2 regions of the Streptomyces sp. AM25 genome follow, and region 2 is predicted to be linked to the other one. Evidence: predicted binding sites of a transcription regulator. Region 2 holds the regulator's gene; the other holds the start of a gene.
What was found. Region 2 encodes HrcA, which represses chaperone genes, less so after heat shock. Its sites were predicted from a motif close to TTNGCACTCNGNNNNNCNGAGTGCNAA; they were not measured.
Positions count from the first base shown of each region.

Region 1: groL (chaperonin GroEL) is a predicted target of HrcA. The motif match lies at 4,665-4,691, and genes of this name have one in related genera.

Region 1 is NZ_JBKIWN010000133.1:307,545-315,016, forward strand. It holds gene ACLHRZ_RS38735 (MurR/RpiR family transcriptional regulator) at 1-348, shown strand, start outside; gene murQ (N-acetylmuramic acid 6-phosphate etherase) at 391-1,341, shown strand; gene ACLHRZ_RS38745 (PTS transporter subunit EIIC) at 1,343-2,782, shown strand; gene groL (chaperonin GroEL) at 2,880-4,505, opposite strand; gene ACLHRZ_RS38755 (cold-shock protein) at 4,803-5,006, opposite strand; gene ACLHRZ_RS38760 (MoaD/ThiS family protein) at 5,418-5,693, opposite strand; gene thrC (threonine synthase) at 5,733-7,007, opposite strand; SAM riboswitch class I at 7,025-7,168, opposite strand; gene ACLHRZ_RS38770 (glucosyl-3-phosphoglycerate synthase) at 7,319-7,472, shown strand, end outside.
Region 2 is NZ_JBKIWN010000020.1:90,387-97,858, reverse strand. It holds gene ACLHRZ_RS26130 (AfsR/SARP family transcriptional regulator) at 1-1,378, shown strand, start outside; gene ACLHRZ_RS26125 (helix-turn-helix transcriptional regulator) at 1,395-2,150, opposite strand; gene ACLHRZ_RS26120 (16S rRNA (uracil(1498)-N(3))-methyltransferase) at 2,162-2,911, opposite strand; gene ACLHRZ_RS26115 (nitronate monooxygenase) at 2,916-3,989, opposite strand; gene dnaJ (molecular chaperone DnaJ) at 4,065-5,201, opposite strand; gene hrcA (heat-inducible transcriptional repressor HrcA) at 5,202-6,218, opposite strand; gene ACLHRZ_RS26100 (MBL fold metallo-hydrolase) at 6,410-7,150, shown strand; gene ACLHRZ_RS26095 (DUF3097 domain-containing protein) at 7,184-7,472, shown strand, end outside.

The DNA of each region.
Region 1 (7,472 bases), on a different contig from region 2:
CAGCTGCGCTCCGGCGACGTGGCCGTCGCGATCACCCACTCGGGCCGGACCACCGACGTCATCGAGCCGCTGCGGGTCGCTTTCGAGAACGGCGCCACCACGGTCGCCGTCACCGGCCGCCCGCAGGGCGAGATCGCCCAGTACGCCGATCACGTGCTCACCACGTCCTCCGCACGGGAGAGCGAGCTGCGCCCCGCGGCCATGTCGAGCCGCACCAGCCAGCTCCTCGTGGTGGACTGCCTGTTCATCGGCGTCGCCCAGCGCACGTACGCCGCCGCGGCGCCGGCCCTGTCCGCCTCGTACGAGGCCCTGGCCCACCGCCACTCCCCCCGCACCGTCCCCCGCTGACCGCCCCGACCATCGGACCCCCTGCCAGGAACCCCCCAGGAAATGAGCCTCCTCACCATGACGTCGCCCGCCGCTTCCGCCGCCCTGCGCGCCCAGCTGGCCTCGCTCACGACCGAGGCGTTCCGCCCCGACCTCGCGGAGATCGACCGGCTGCCGACCGACGCCATCGCGAAGATCATGAACGCCGAGGACGCCGGCGTCGCCGCGGCCGTCGCCGAGCGGCTCCCGGAGATCGCCGCGGCCATCGACGCGACCGCCGCCCGGATGGCCCGCGGCGGACGGCTCGTCTACGCCGGCGCCGGCACCGCGGGCCGGCTGGGGGTGCTGGACGCCAGCGAGTGCCCGCCCACCTTCAACACCGATCCGGACAGGGTCGTCGGCCTGATCGCGGGCGGACCGGACGCCATGGTGACGGCCGTCGAAGGAGCGGAGGACAGCCGGGAACTGGCGGCCGGCGATCTGGACCGGCTCGGCATCGGGGCCGGCGACACCGTCGTCGGCATCTCCGCCTCCGGCCGCACCCCCTACGCGGTCGGCGCCGTCGAACACGCCCGCGCCGCCGGAGCACTCACCATCGGCCTCTCCTGCAACGCCCGTTCCGCCCTGGGCGCGGCCGCCGAGCATCCGATCGAGGTCGTCGTCGGTCCCGAACTGCTCACCGGCTCCACCCGGTTGAAGGCCGGCACCGCACAGAAGCTCGTCCTCAACATGCTCTCGACGATCACGATGATCCGCCTCGGCAAGACCTACGGAAACCTGATGGTCGACGTCCGCGCCTCCAACGAGAAGCTGCACGCCCGCTCGCGCCGCATCGTCGCACTCGCAACGGGCGCCGCGGACGCGGAGATCGAGCAGGCCCTGGGTGCCACGGACGGCGAGGTGAAGAACGCGATCCTCGTCCTCCTCGGCGGCGTCGACGGCCCCACGGCCGCCCGGCTGCTGCAGGAGTCGGACGGGCACCTGCGCGCGGCCCTGGACGCGGCCCGGGGCTGACATGGACTGCGCCTCCCTCCTGCCGCTCCTCGGCGGTCCCGGCAACATCCGTTCCGTGGCCGCCTGCATGACCCGCCTGCGCGTCGAACTCCACGACCGCACCACGGTCCAGGGCGATGAACTGCGCACCCTGCCCGGCGTGTTGGGCGTCGTCGAGGATGCCGAAGCCCTCCAGATCGTCCTGGGTCCCGGCATCGTGACCCAGGTGGCCGCCGAACTCGAACAGCTGCTGGACCCCCTCGCCGCCCACGGCGCCTCCCTCAAGGCGGAGCAACAGGCCCGCAACGCCACGCCGTTCAAGACCTTCCTGCGCCGCATCGGCCAGATCTTCATCCCCCTCATCCCCGCCCTCATCGGCTGCGGCCTGGTCGCGGGCCTGGCCGGGGTCCTCGCCGACCTGCGCCTGCTGCCCTCGCTCGTGCCGGCCCTGTCGGCCGTCGCGGGCGGCTTCATGGCGCTGCTCGCGGTCTTCGTCGGGTACGGCACGGCACGGGAGTTCGGCGGCACCCCCGTGCTGGGCGGGGCCGTGGCCGCGGTCGTCGTGTACCCGGGCGTGACACACGTGCACACCTTCGGCCTGACGCTCACGCCGGGCCAGGGCGGGGTCCTGGGCGCCCTGGGCGCGGCGCTGCTGGCGGTGCAGGTGGAGAAGGCGTGCCGCAAGGTGCTGCCTTCGGCGGTGGACGTGCTGCTCACCCCGGCGCTCACGGTCCTGCTGCCCGGGCTGGTGACCCTCTACGGGCTGATGTACGCGGCCGGTGAAGTCTCCGCCGCGATCGGCCGGTTCACGCACGTGCTGCTGGCGGACGGCGGCGCCGCGGCCGGCTTCGTGCTGGGCGGGCTGTTCCTGCCGCTGGTGATGCTGGGCCTGCACCAGGCGCTGATCCCGGTGCACACCACGCTGATCGCCGAGCAGGGTTCGACGGTCCTGCTGCCCCTCCTCGCCATGGCGGGCGCGGGCCAGGTCGGGGCGGCGCTCGCGCTCTACGTCCGGCTGGCGCGCAACGGCCGGGTGCGCAGCACCATCAGGTCGGCGCTGCCGGCGGGGCTCGTGGGCATCGGGGAGCCGCTGATCTACGGGGTGTCGCTGCCCCTGGGCCGCCCGTTCGTCACGGCCTGCGTGGGCGGCGCGTTCGGCGGCGGATTCGTGGGCCTGCTCGACCAGTTGGGCAGCACGGTCGGCGCCACGGCCATCGGCCCGTCCGGCTGGGCCCTCTTCCCCTTGCTGAAGGGCAGCCACGGCCCGGCCGAGGCGGCGGCGGTCTACGGGGCGGGCCTGCTCGTGGGGTACGCGGCGGGTTTCGCGGCCACGTACTTCTTCGGCTTGAGCCGGGAAGCCCTCGTGGAGCTCAACGCGATGCCGCCTGCGGCTCGGCCTCGCCCGGAAAGCCCGAAGGCGGTACCCCCTGGTCAGGGAGTACCGCCTTCGGCTGGACTGTAGCTGCTCCGGTCACCGGACGGAGTCCGGTGCAGCGGCCCGAAGCCTGCGAGGCCGGCTACGGCCGAGCAGTGCGAGGGACGCGTCAGGAGGATTCAGCTCAGAAGTCCATGTCACCGCCGGGCATGCCGCCCGGAGCGCCCGCCGCGGCGGCCTTCTCCGGCTTGTCGGCGATGACGGCCTCGGTGGTGAGGAACAGCGCCGCGATGGAGGCGGCGTTCTGCAGCGCGGAGCGGGTGACCTTGGCCGGGTCGATGATGCCCTCGGCGATCATGTCGACGTAGTCGCCGGTCGCGGCGTTGAGGCCGTGGCCGACCGCCAGGTTGCGGACCTTCTCCACGACGACGCCGCCCTCGAGACCACCGTTGACGGCGATCTGCTTCAGCGGGGCCTCCAGCGCCAGCTTGACGGCGTTGGCACCGGTGGCCTCGTCGCCCTCCAGCTCCAGCTTCTCGAAGACCGAGGAGGCCTGCAGCAGGGCCACGCCACCACCGGCGACGATGCCCTCCTCGACGGCGGCCTTCGCGTTGCGGACGGCGTCCTCGATGCGGTGCTTGCGCTCCTTGAGCTCCACCTCGGTGGCGGCACCGGCCTTGATGACGGCCACGCCGCCGGCCAGCTTCGCCAGGCGCTCCTGCAGCTTCTCGCGGTCGTAGTCCGAGTCGCTGTTCTCGATCTCGGCGCGGATCTGGTTGACGCGGCCCTGGACCTGGTCGCTGTCACCGGCACCGTCGACGATGGTCGTCTCGTCCTTGGTGATGACGACCTTGCGGGCGCGGCCGAGCAGGTCGAGACCGGCGTTCTCCAGCTTGAGGCCGACCTCCTCGGAGATGACCGTGCCGCCCGTGAGGATGGCGATGTCGCCGAGCATGGCCTTGCGGCGGTCGCCGAAGCCCGGGGCCTTGACGGCGACGGACTTGAAGGTGCCGCGGATCTTGTTGACCACCAGGGTCGACAGGGCCTCGCCCTCGACGTCCTCGGCGATGATCAGCAGCGGCTTGCCCGACTGCATGACCTTCTCCAGCAGCGGGAGCAGGTCCTTGACCGAGGAGATCTTCGAGTTGACGATCAGGATGTACGGGTCCTCCAGCGAGGCCTCCATACGCTCCATGTCGGTGGCGAAGTACGCCGAGATGTAGCCCTTGTCGAAGCGCATGCCCTCGGTGAGCTCGAGCTCCAGACCGAAGGTCTGCGACTCCTCGACGGTGATGACGCCTTCCTTGCCGACCTTGTCCATGGCCTCGGCGATGAGCTCGCCGATCTGGGTGTCGGCGGCCGAGATGGAGGCGGTGGAGGCGATCTGCTCCTTGGTCTCCACCTCCTTGGCCTGGTCGAGCAGCGCACCGGAGACGGCCTCGACGGCCTTCTCGATGCCGCGCTTCAGGGCCATCGGGTTGGCACCGGCGGCCACGTTGCGCAGACCCTCACGGACCAGCGCCTGGGCGAGGACGGTCGCGGTCGTCGTGCCGTCACCGGCGACGTCGTCCGTCTTCTTCGCGACCTCCTTGACCAGCTCGGCGCCGATCTTCTCGTACGGGTCCTCGAGCTCGATCTCCTTGGCGATGGAGACACCATCGTTGGTGATCGTGGGGGCGCCCCACTTCTTCTCGAGGACGACGTTGCGGCCCTTGGGGCCGAGGGTGACCTTGACGGCGTCGGCGAGCTGGTTCATCCCGCGCTCGAGACCGCGCCGTGCCTCCTCGTCGAACGCGATGATCTTGGCCATGTGAAGTGGTCCTCCCGGACTGGGGTGGATTGCTCCGGACCGTGCTGGCGCCCGCGACGGACGGCCTGCGCGCCTCGCGGTTCCTTGCCCCGCTTGGCCCGCGGACCTCACCGACGGTCCAAATCTGTCACTCTCACCCGGAGAGTGCTAGCCCAATGATTAGCACTCGACCCCCGAGAGTGCAAGCGTGTATGACCGTTACCCACACGCACGTGGGGACATGCACGAGGGGCCCGCACTCCAAGGAGTGCGGGCCCCTCGGCAAGCCGATTGAGCCGGGTGACCGACGCGCGACCGTCAGGCCGTCACCTTGACCATGTCCGCCTGCGGACCCTTCTGGCCCTGCGAGATCTCGAACTCGACCCGCTGACCCTCCTCGAGGGTGCGGTAACCGTCCATCTGGATCGCGCTGTAGTGGACGAATACATCCGCACCACCGTCGACCGCGATGAAGCCGTACCCCTTCTCCGCGTTGAACCACTTGACGGTGCCCTGAGCCATGCCTAACTCCCCTATTACTGGCCCTTGCACAGGACCGCACTTCGCGGGCCCGGGTCAGACCTCACCCCCTGACAGGTGGGGGTGTGCGCCGGAACGCGTCGACCGCGGCTGAATGTATCTGCACGGATGCCGTCTGCAACAGGTCACTCGGACGAGAATTCCGGGCGCGGCCGATCGGAAATAAGCGCCGATTCGCGGGGATTATCGGGCAAGCCGGACCGGGCATAACCCAACCAACCCGACAATTCGTGCACGCGTTTCGCGCACAACTTGACGGGTTCTCATATGCGTTCGGCAGTGACACCGGAGGGGGAACGCCTCAACTCTATCGCGCTTCAACAGACGGAATCGCCCCGTCCGTTTTACGGGCGGAGCGATTCCGGGGCATTGTGCAGCAACCCTGCGTAAAGGTCAGCCCCCCGCAACGGCGGGAATCACGGAGACGGCGGAGCCGTCCGGGGTGGGCGTTGCAAGTCCCTGCTCGAAGCGGACGTCGTCGTCGTTGACGTAGACGTTGACGAACCGGCGCAGCCGGCCGCTGTCGTCGAGCACGCGGGCGGCGATGCCGTTGTGCCGCGCTTCGAGATCGGCGATGACCTCGGCGAGGGTGCCGCCCTCGGCGGCCACTTCGGCCTGACCGGAGGTATAGGTACGCAGGATGGTGGGGATGCGGACGGTGACGGCCATAGGTTCGCCTTTCGTTTCGGGGTGAGTCGGGTGGGTGGCTCAGAGGCCGGCTGCGCGGAACGCGTCCAGGCTCGGGCGGATGGTCGCCGTCGGACCGGCGGCAACGGCGTCCAGCGTCTTCAGCCCGTCCCCGGTGTTGAGGACGACCGTCGTCAACGAGGGGTCGAGCACCCCGCGCTCGATCAATTTCCGGGTCACCCCGACGGTCACCCCGCCCGCCGTCTCCGCGAAAACCCCCTCCGTCCGCGCCAGCAGCCGGATGGCGTCCACCACTTCCGCGTCCGTCACGTCCTCGACGGCCCCGCCCGTCCGCCGGGCGATGTCCAGCACGTACGGCCCGTCCGCCGGGTTCCCGATCGCGAGGGACTTCGCGATCGTGTCCGGCTTCACCGGCCGCACCACGTCCTGCCCGCTCTTGAACGCCTGCGAGACCGGTGAGCAACCGGCCGCCTGCGCGCCGAAGATCCGGTAGGGCCGGTCCTCGACGAGCCCGAGGGCGATGAGCTCCTTCAGCCCCTTGTCGATCTTCGTGAGCTGCGAGCCGGAGGCGACCGGCACCACGATCTGGTCCGGCAGCCGCCAGCCCAACTGCTCGCAGATCTCGTACGCGAGGGTCTTCGAGCCCTCGCCGTAGTACGGGCGCAGGTTGACGTTGACGAAGCCCCAGCCCTCGCCGAGCGGGTCGCCGATCAGCTCGGAGCAGAAGCGGTTCACGTCGTCGTAGGTGCCCTCGATGCCGACCAGGTCGCCGCCGTAGACCGCGGCCATGACGACCTTGCCGGCCTCCAGGTCGTGCGGGATGAACACGCAGGAGCGGAAGCCCGCGCGCGCCGCCGCGGCGCCCACCGCGCCGGCCAGGTTGCCCGTCGACGAGCACGAGAGCGTCGTGAAACCGAACGCCCGCGCCGCCTCGACGGCGATGGCGACGACGCGGTCCTTGAAGGAGTGCGTCGGGTTGCCGGAGTCGTCCTTGACGTACAGCCCGCCGGTGACGCCGAGTTCGCGTGCGAGGTTGTCGGCCCGGACGAGCCGGGTGAAGCCCGGGTTGAGGTTCGGCCTGTCCGCCACGTCCTCGGGTACGGGAAGCAGCGGGGCGTAGCGCCAGATGTTCGGCGGACCGGCCTCGATCCGCCGGCGCAGCGCCTCGGGGTCGCCGGCCGGGAGGTCGTAGGCGACTTCGAGCGGACCGAAGCACGCCGCACAGGCGAAGACGGGACCGAGCGGGACGCGCTCGCCGCACTCGCGGCAGGACAGCGCGACGGCGGGACCGAACACCGGGCGGGTGGTAGCACTTTCAACGGCTTGCACAGCCATGGAGGCGAGGCCCTTTCTCCTCATCTTCCCCGCGGCGAACCTCGCCACGAGACGGAATTGGCACCTTCCCCGCCGGGAGCCTCGCCGTATGAAACGGGAGACCGGCTGGAGGGTTGCCGGGGCTTCAACGGGCCGTGTCCCTCTGCCCCTCTGGATGAGCGGTATGGCGCCGGGCAGGGCCCGGGCATTTGTGCGCGCGACGACCCCGACATGCGATGGCCGTCCGCGTTGTTCAAGACTGTAACGGAAGGGGCGGGGCCATGAGAGGGCCGTCCGAACCGCGAGATGCGTCACAACGAGGAGTCGTACACGTGCTGGAAGAGGTGGAGCGCTGGCTGGACCGCCGCTCCTGGACCGCAGCAGACCGTCCGCTCGACCAGTTGCTCGCCGCCAAACGCGAGGCCGGGACCACGGTCAGCGTGGTGCTGCCGGCGCTGAACGAGGAGGCGACGGTCGGCGCCATCG
Region 2 (7,472 bases):
GCTCTCCCCCGAACAGGCCCGGACCTTCCGGCTGTTGTCCGCGGTGGACGCGCCGGACCTCGGCGTGCACTGCGCCGCCGCGCTCCTCGGCCGGGACACGGAGAGCACCGAGGACCTGCTGGAGTCCCTCGTCGACCTCAACCTCGTGGAATCCCGCAGGATGGGCCGGTACCACTTCCACGACCTGGTGCGGGTCTTCGCGCGGGCCAGGAACGCCCGCGACGACACCCCCGCGGAGACGTCCCGCGCCTTCGCCCGCCTGCTGGACTTCTGCCTGGCCACCGCGCGGGCCGCGGACGCGGCTTCGCACTCGGTGGACCCGGCCGAACGCCGGCTCATCGACGTGCCGGTGGCCGCGGCCGGCCTCGCCTTCGGCACCGCGCAGGCCGCGACCGGCTGGATGCACGAGGAGATACCCGTGCAGCGGGCGCTGATCGACCGGGCCTGCGTGGACGGGGCCCTGCCGCTGGCCCAGGCGGCCGACCTCGTCGACAAGCTCAACAACGTGCTGCCCGGCGTCACCCACCAGACCGGGGTGATCGCCCAGGCCGCGCGGGTCGCCGGGGCCGCGGCGGCCCGCGGCGACCGCACCGCCGAGGCCCTGGCCCGCTACGTCCGCGGCAACGCCCTGTGGCACGCGAGCTCCTTCGCCGAGGCCGAGTCCGAACTCCTGCGCTCCATCGCCCTGTGCGCCGACGGCTCCGACGCCCGGCTGCGCGGCTGGGCCCACCTCACGCTGTGCGCGGGCGCCCGCGTCGGCGGCCGCACCGACGAGGCCGTCGGGCACGGCGAGGCCTCGGTACGTCTCTTCCGCACCGCGGGCGCCGGCACCGCCGAGGGCACCGCCCTGGGCGAACTGGCCTTCAACTACGCCCGGCAGGGCCGGCTCGCCGAGGCCCGCGCCGCGGCCGAACGGGGCGCCGGACTGGTCGGCGGGGAGCCCTCGGTGTCCAAGGCGATCGGCCTGTACTACCTGGCCCGGGTGCTGCGCCTGTGCGACGACGCCGACGCCGCGCTCCACCGCGCCCAGGAGGCACTGGAGTTGTTCCGCACCCTGAACGTGACGGCCTTCGAGGCGGCCACCGGCGTGCTGATGGCCGACCTCCACGTCCAGACGGGACGGCACCGCCTGGCGGCGGACGTCGCCGAGACCTTCCTGCCCGTGGCCCGCAGGACCAGCCCCGTACTGGAGGGCAGCCTGCTCCGCGCCCTGGGCTGCAGCCTCGACCACCTGGGCCAGCACACCCGGGCCCGCACCTGCCTGGAGGCGGCGCTGGACCTCTTCGAACAGCGCAGCGCGCAGGCCGACATAGAGCAGACGCGGGCGCTGCTCAGCGCCCCGAAGGGGCGCGGGGAACTGCGCGACCAGCCACGGTGAACCCGCACCCGAACGCTCAGCCGACAAGCCCGGACCGGCGCGCCAACTGCACCGTGGCCACCCGGTTATTGGTCCCGAGTTTCCGGTACACCTTCTCCAAGTGCCGATTCACCGTATGCGGCGAAATGGCCAAGCGCCGCGCCATGGCCTCCGTCGTCAGCCCCTCCGACAGCAGCCCCAGGACGGTCAGTTCGCGCGGGGTCAGCCCGTGCCCCGTCATCACGGGGGCGGGCAGGGTGGCGGTGCGCAGGCGGCGCAGTTCCCGAACGTGGTTGGCGACGCCGACGAGGAGCGGCTGCATGCGGGTGGCCAGGGCGAGTTCGCGGGGCCTGAAGTCGGCGTCGCGGCCCAGGACGATGTTGCGCAGGATGCCGTGCTCGCCGGGCAGCGGCACGCCCATCTGGTAGGCGGCGCCGAAGTCGCGGCGCGCCTCGCTGTACCACTCGGTGTGGCGCCAACGGGCGCAGATCTCGCTGACGTTGACCGGGGGCCGGTGCTCCAGCGGCCTGGTGTAGAAGAACAGCGGGTGACCCTGCCGGATCCGCCGCTGCACGAGGTCGCCGACATGCTCGCTGAGCCGCTCGGGGGCCCAGCCCTCGGCCTGCCCGGTGCCGTCGGCGATGCTGCCCGCCGTGTACGTCGCCGAGTGGCAGCCGAACGCCTCCAGCAGGTGGCCGGTGATCAGGTGCCAGGAGGTGTCGGTGTCGCCGTTCTCCAGAACGGCGACGGCGAGGTCGAGCATCCGCTCGTAGTCCCGGGCTCTCAGCGGCATGGCCGTCTCCCCTAACTCCAGCGGCCCGTCCGCCCCAGCAGCAGGGCCGCTGCGGCCGTGCCCGCCGTGGACGTGCGCAGCACGCTCGGGCCCAGCCGGTACGGGTGGGCGCCCACCTCGGCGAAGGCGGCGAGCTCCTCCGGGGAGACGCCGCCCTCGGGGCCGACGACCAGGACGATGCTGCCGGTCTCCGGGAGTTCGGCGGTGGCCAGCGGGGTGCTGCCCTCCTCGTGCAGGACGGCCGCGAAGTCGGCCTCCCACAGCAGCGCCGCGACCTGCTTGGTCGTCATCTGCCCGGCCACCGTGGGAAAGCGCAGGCGGCGCGACTGCTTGCCCGCCTCGCGGGCCGTCGAGCGCCACTTGCCGAGCGACTTCGCGGCGCGCTCGCCCTTCCACTGCGTGACGCAGCGCGCCGCGGACCAGGGCACGATGACGTCGACGCCGGTCTCCGTCATGGTCTCGACGGCGAGTTCGCCGCGGTCGCCCTTGGGCAGGGCCTGGACGACGGTGATCGACGGCCGGGGCAGCGGCTCGGAGCGCACCGAGGTGACGGCCACGTCGAGGTGGTCCTTGCCCTCGACGGCCGCGACGGTGCCGTGCACGCCCGTGCCCGCGCCGTCCGTCAGCACGATCTCCTCGCCCACCCGCAGCCGGCGCACGGAGACCGCGTGCCGGCCCTCGGGGCCGTCGAGCGGGAAGACCGTACCGGGGAAGACGCCCGTGAGGGCGTCCTCCTCGACCAGAAAGACCGGCGCTGTCATGGTTCTACTTGCTCCCTCGGTTCAACGGCGCGCTTGCCGCGCCGAGTTCGGCGACCAGCAGCTGCACGAGCTCGGCCGCCGGAAGTTCACGGGCCAGGCGGTGCCCCTGGCCCGCCCACAGGCCGAGGGCCTGCGGGTCGCCGGCCTCGGCGGCCGCCTTGCGCAGCGGGGCGGTCAGGAAGTGCACCTGCGGATAGGCGGCCGGGGCGTACGGCCCGTGCTCCCGCACGAATCTGTTCACCAGGCCGCGGGCCGGGCGCCCGGAGAAGGCCCGGGTGAGCTCGGTGCGGACGAACAGCGGGTCGGTGAGGGCCTGTTTGTGCAGCGGGTGCGCACCGGACTCGGGGCAGGCGAGGAAGGCCGTGCCCAGCTGGGCGGCGCAGGCACCCGCGGACAGGACGGCGGCGATGTCGGCGCCGCGCATCAGCCCGCCCGCGGCGATCACCGGGATCCGTACCGTCTCGCGCAGCTGCGCCAGCAGGGACAGCAGGCCGAGGCCCGCGCCGGCCCCGTCCGCGTGCGGGTCGTCGTGGTGGGTGCCCTGGTGGCCGCCGGCCTCGACGCCCTGGGCGCACACCGCGTCCGCGCCGGCCCGCCGGGCCGCCTCCGCCTCGGCGGGCGAGGTCACGGTGACGACGGTGCGGGTGCCGGCCGCGGCGAGGGCCGCGACGGCCTCGGGGGACGGGCAGCCGAAGGTGAAGGAGACGACCGGGACGGGGTCGTCGAGGAGGATGGCGAGCTTGGCCTCGCAGGCGTCGTCGGCATCGCGGTCCCACTCGCCGAGGGGGGTGTCGTACCAGGTGGCCTCGGCGGCCAGCTGCTCGGCGTAGACCTCGACCGCGGCCGGGTCGGCGGCGGGGGGCTGCGGCAGGAACAGGTTGACGCCGAAGGGGCGCGAGGTGAGCGCGCGGAGCTGCTTGATCTCCTCGTACATGGCGGCCGGGGTCTTGTACCCGGCGGCCAGGAAGCCGAGACCGCCGGCCTCGGAGACGGCGGCGGCCAGCGCGGGGCGGCTCGCGCCACCGGCCATGGGGGCCTGCACGACGGGGTGCGGGAACAGGTCGCTCAGGGGAGCCATGCCGACATCGTTGCACAGGCTCCCGATCACCGGGCGGGCCGGATTCTGCCCGTCCGCCCGGCGACCGGGGACGGCCTAGCGGCCGTTGAACGCATCCTTCAGCCGCGAGAACAGCCCCTGCTGGCCCGGCTTGAACTCGCCCATGGGACGCTCCTCGCCGCGCAGCTTCGCCAACTGGCGCAGCAGGTCCTCCTGCTGCGGGTCCAGCTTCCCGGGCGTCTGCACCTCGACGTGCACGACCAGGTCGCCCCGGCCGCCGCCGCGCAGGTGCGTGACGCCGCGCTGGTGCAGCGGGATCGACTGGCCGGACTGGGTGCCGGGCCGGATGTCGATCTCCTCGACGCCGTCCAGCGTCTCCAGCGGCACCTTGGTGCCGAGCGCCGCCGCCGTCATCGGAATGGTGACCGTGCAGTGCAGGTCGTCGCCGCGGCGCTGGAAGACGGAGTGCGGCTTCTCGTGGATCTCCACGTAGAGGTCGCCCGCCGGGCCGCCGCCCGGGCCGACCTCGCCCTCGCCCGCGAGCTGGATGCGGGTGCCGTTGTCCACACCGGCCGGGATCTTGACCGTGAGCGTGCGGTGCGACCGCACGCGGCCGTCGCCCGCGCACTCCGGGCAGGGGGTGGGGACGACCGTCCCGAAGCCCTGGCACTGGGGGCAGGGGCGGGAGGTCATGACCTGGCCCAGGAAGGACCGCGTGACCTGCGAGACCTCGCCGCGGCCGCGGCACATGTCACAGGTCTGGGCGGACGTGCCGGGGGCCGCGCCCTCGCCGCTGCAGGTGGTGCAGACGACGGCCGTGTCGACCTGGATGTCCTTGGTGGTGCCGAAGGCGGCCTCGTTGAGGTCGACCTCTATGCGGATCATGGCGTCCTGGCCGCGCCGCGTCCGCGAGCGGGGCCCGCGCTGCGACGCCTGGCCGAAGAAGGCGTCCATGATGTCCGAGAAGTTGCCGAAACCGGCGCCGAAGCCGCCGGCCGCACCCGCGCCGCCCGAGGAGGACAGCGGGTCCCCGCCGAGGTCGTAGACCTGCTTCTTCTGCGGGTCCGACAACACCTCGTAGGCGGCGTTGATCTCCTTGAACCGCTCCTGCGTCTTCGGGTCCGGATTGACGTCCGGATGCAGCTCGCGAGCGAGGCGGCGGAAGGCCTTCTTGATCTCGTCCGGCGAGGCGTCGCGGCGGACGCCCAGGACCGCGTAGTAGTCCGTGGCCACTTACGACTCCGCCAGGATCTGTCCGACGTAACGTGCCACTGCGCGTACCGCTCCCATCGTTCCGGGGTAGTCCATGCGGGTCGGTCCGACCACGCCGAGTTTGGCGACTGCCTCGTCGCCCGAACCGTAGCCGACGGCGACCACCGATGTGGAGTTGAGTCCCTCGTGGGCAATCTCATGACCGATGCGCACGGTCATCCGCGAGTCCTTGGCCTCGCCGAGCAGCTTGAGCAGCACGACCTGCTCCTCCAACGCCTCCAGCACGGGCCGGATCGTCAGCGGGAAGTCATGACCGAAACGAGTGAGGTTGGCGGTGCCGCCGATCATCAGCCGTTCCTCGGTCTCCTCGACGAGGGTCTCCAGCAGGGTCGCGAGCACCGTGGAAACGGTTCCGCGTTCGTCCTGCTCGAAGGACTCGGGGAGGTCCTGCACCAGCGGCGGCACATCGGTGAACCGCCGCCCCACGACCCGGCTGTTGAGCCGCGCCCGAAGATCCGCCAGCGCGTTCTCCCCGAAGGGCGCCGGGCAGTCGACCATACGCTGTTCGACGCGCCCGGTGTCCGTGATGAGGACGAGCATGATGCGGGCGGGAGCGAGCGAGAGCAGCTCCACGTGCCGCACGGTCGAACGGGTCAGCGAGGGGTACTGCACCACCGCGACCTGCCGGGTCAGCTGCGCCAGCAGCCGCACCGTACGGGCCACGACATCGTCGAGGTCGACGGCACCGTCCAGGAAGTTCTGGATGGCGCGCCGCTCGGCCGACGACAGGGGCTTGACACCCGCCAGCTTGTCGACGAAGAGGCGGTAGCCCTTGTCGGTCGGGATCCGGCCCGCGCTGGTGTGGGGCTGGGCGATGAAGCCCTCGTCCTCCAGGGCGGCCATGTCGTTGCGCACGGTGGCCGGGGAGACGCCCAGCCGGTGGCGCTCGGTGAGGGCCTTGGAGCCCACGGGCTCCTCGGTGCCCACATAGTCCTGGACGATGGCGCGCAGTACCTCAAGCCTGCGTTCACTCAGCACCGCGCGCACCTCCAGTCAGTGGTCCAGCCGTCTTGCGGGTTCTGCAGGGACCGTTCCTTGGCACTCAATGGTCACGAGTGCCAGATCCCTTCAGCCAGTGTACGGCCGGGCACCACGGCCGGGGCAAGGGCCGCCCCCGCCGCGCGCCCGCGGGCCGGGCAACGGTACCGCGCTGCGGCTACCGTCACCGCATGGGAACTCAAGGGGAAACGGGCGCCGCGGAAGCGCGCTGGGAACGGCTCGCGCCGGGCGTCGCCCGCCGCCGGATGCCGGGCTGGGACGAGACCATCGGGGCGATCGCGGGCAGCACGGGCGTGCTCGTCGTCGACACCGGGGCCACGCTGCACGCGGGGGCGGAGATCCGGCACGAGGTGACGGAACTCTTCGGTCTGCCCGTGACGCACATCGCGCTCACACATCCGCATTTCGATCACGTGCTGGGCACGGCCGCGTTCTCGGGCGTACAGGTGTACGGGGCCGTGGGTCTCGACGAACTGATGCTGCGCGAGCGGGAGGACATCCGGCGCTCCGCGGAAGCGCAAGGCGTGGACCCCGAGGAGGCGGCCGAGGCCGCGGACCTGCTGGTCCTGCCGCACCACCCGGTCTCCGGGGAGATCGCGGTCGACCTGGGCGGCCGGCGGGTCCTGCTGGCCAACGCCGGCCCCGGGCACACCGCCCACGACCTGGCCGTCCTCGCGGTCGGCCGGGACGGGGCCCCGGACGTCGTCTTCTGCGGCGACCTGGTCGAGGAGTCGGGCGAGCCCCAGGCGGGCCGCGACGCCCTGCCGCACGCCTGGCCGGCGGCCCTGGACCGGCTGCTGGCGCTCGGCGGGGAGGACGCGCTCTACGTGCCCGGGCACGGGGCCGTGGTGGATGCGGGGTTCGTGCGGAGGCAACGTGACGAGCTGGCGGCGCGCTTCGGTGTCGCGTGAGCGGGATCGTGATCATCAACCACAATGGCCCGCATGAAGCGCTACAGCCCTGACCTCACCCCACCCTGGAAGCGGACGGCGCCCGCGCCGGAGGTTCCGGCCGAGCCGGACCTCGTTGTGGAAGAGGTCACAACGGGCTTCTGCGGGGCGGTGATCCGCTGCGAGAAGACGGCACAGGGCTTGACGGTGACCCTGGAGGACCGTTTCGGGAAGCATCGCGTGTTCCCGATGGAACAGCGCGGCTTCCTGCTGGAGGGGCGGGTGGTGACGCTCGTCCGCCCGGCGTCGGTGCCGCCCGCCGCCCCGGCCCGCACCGCCTCCG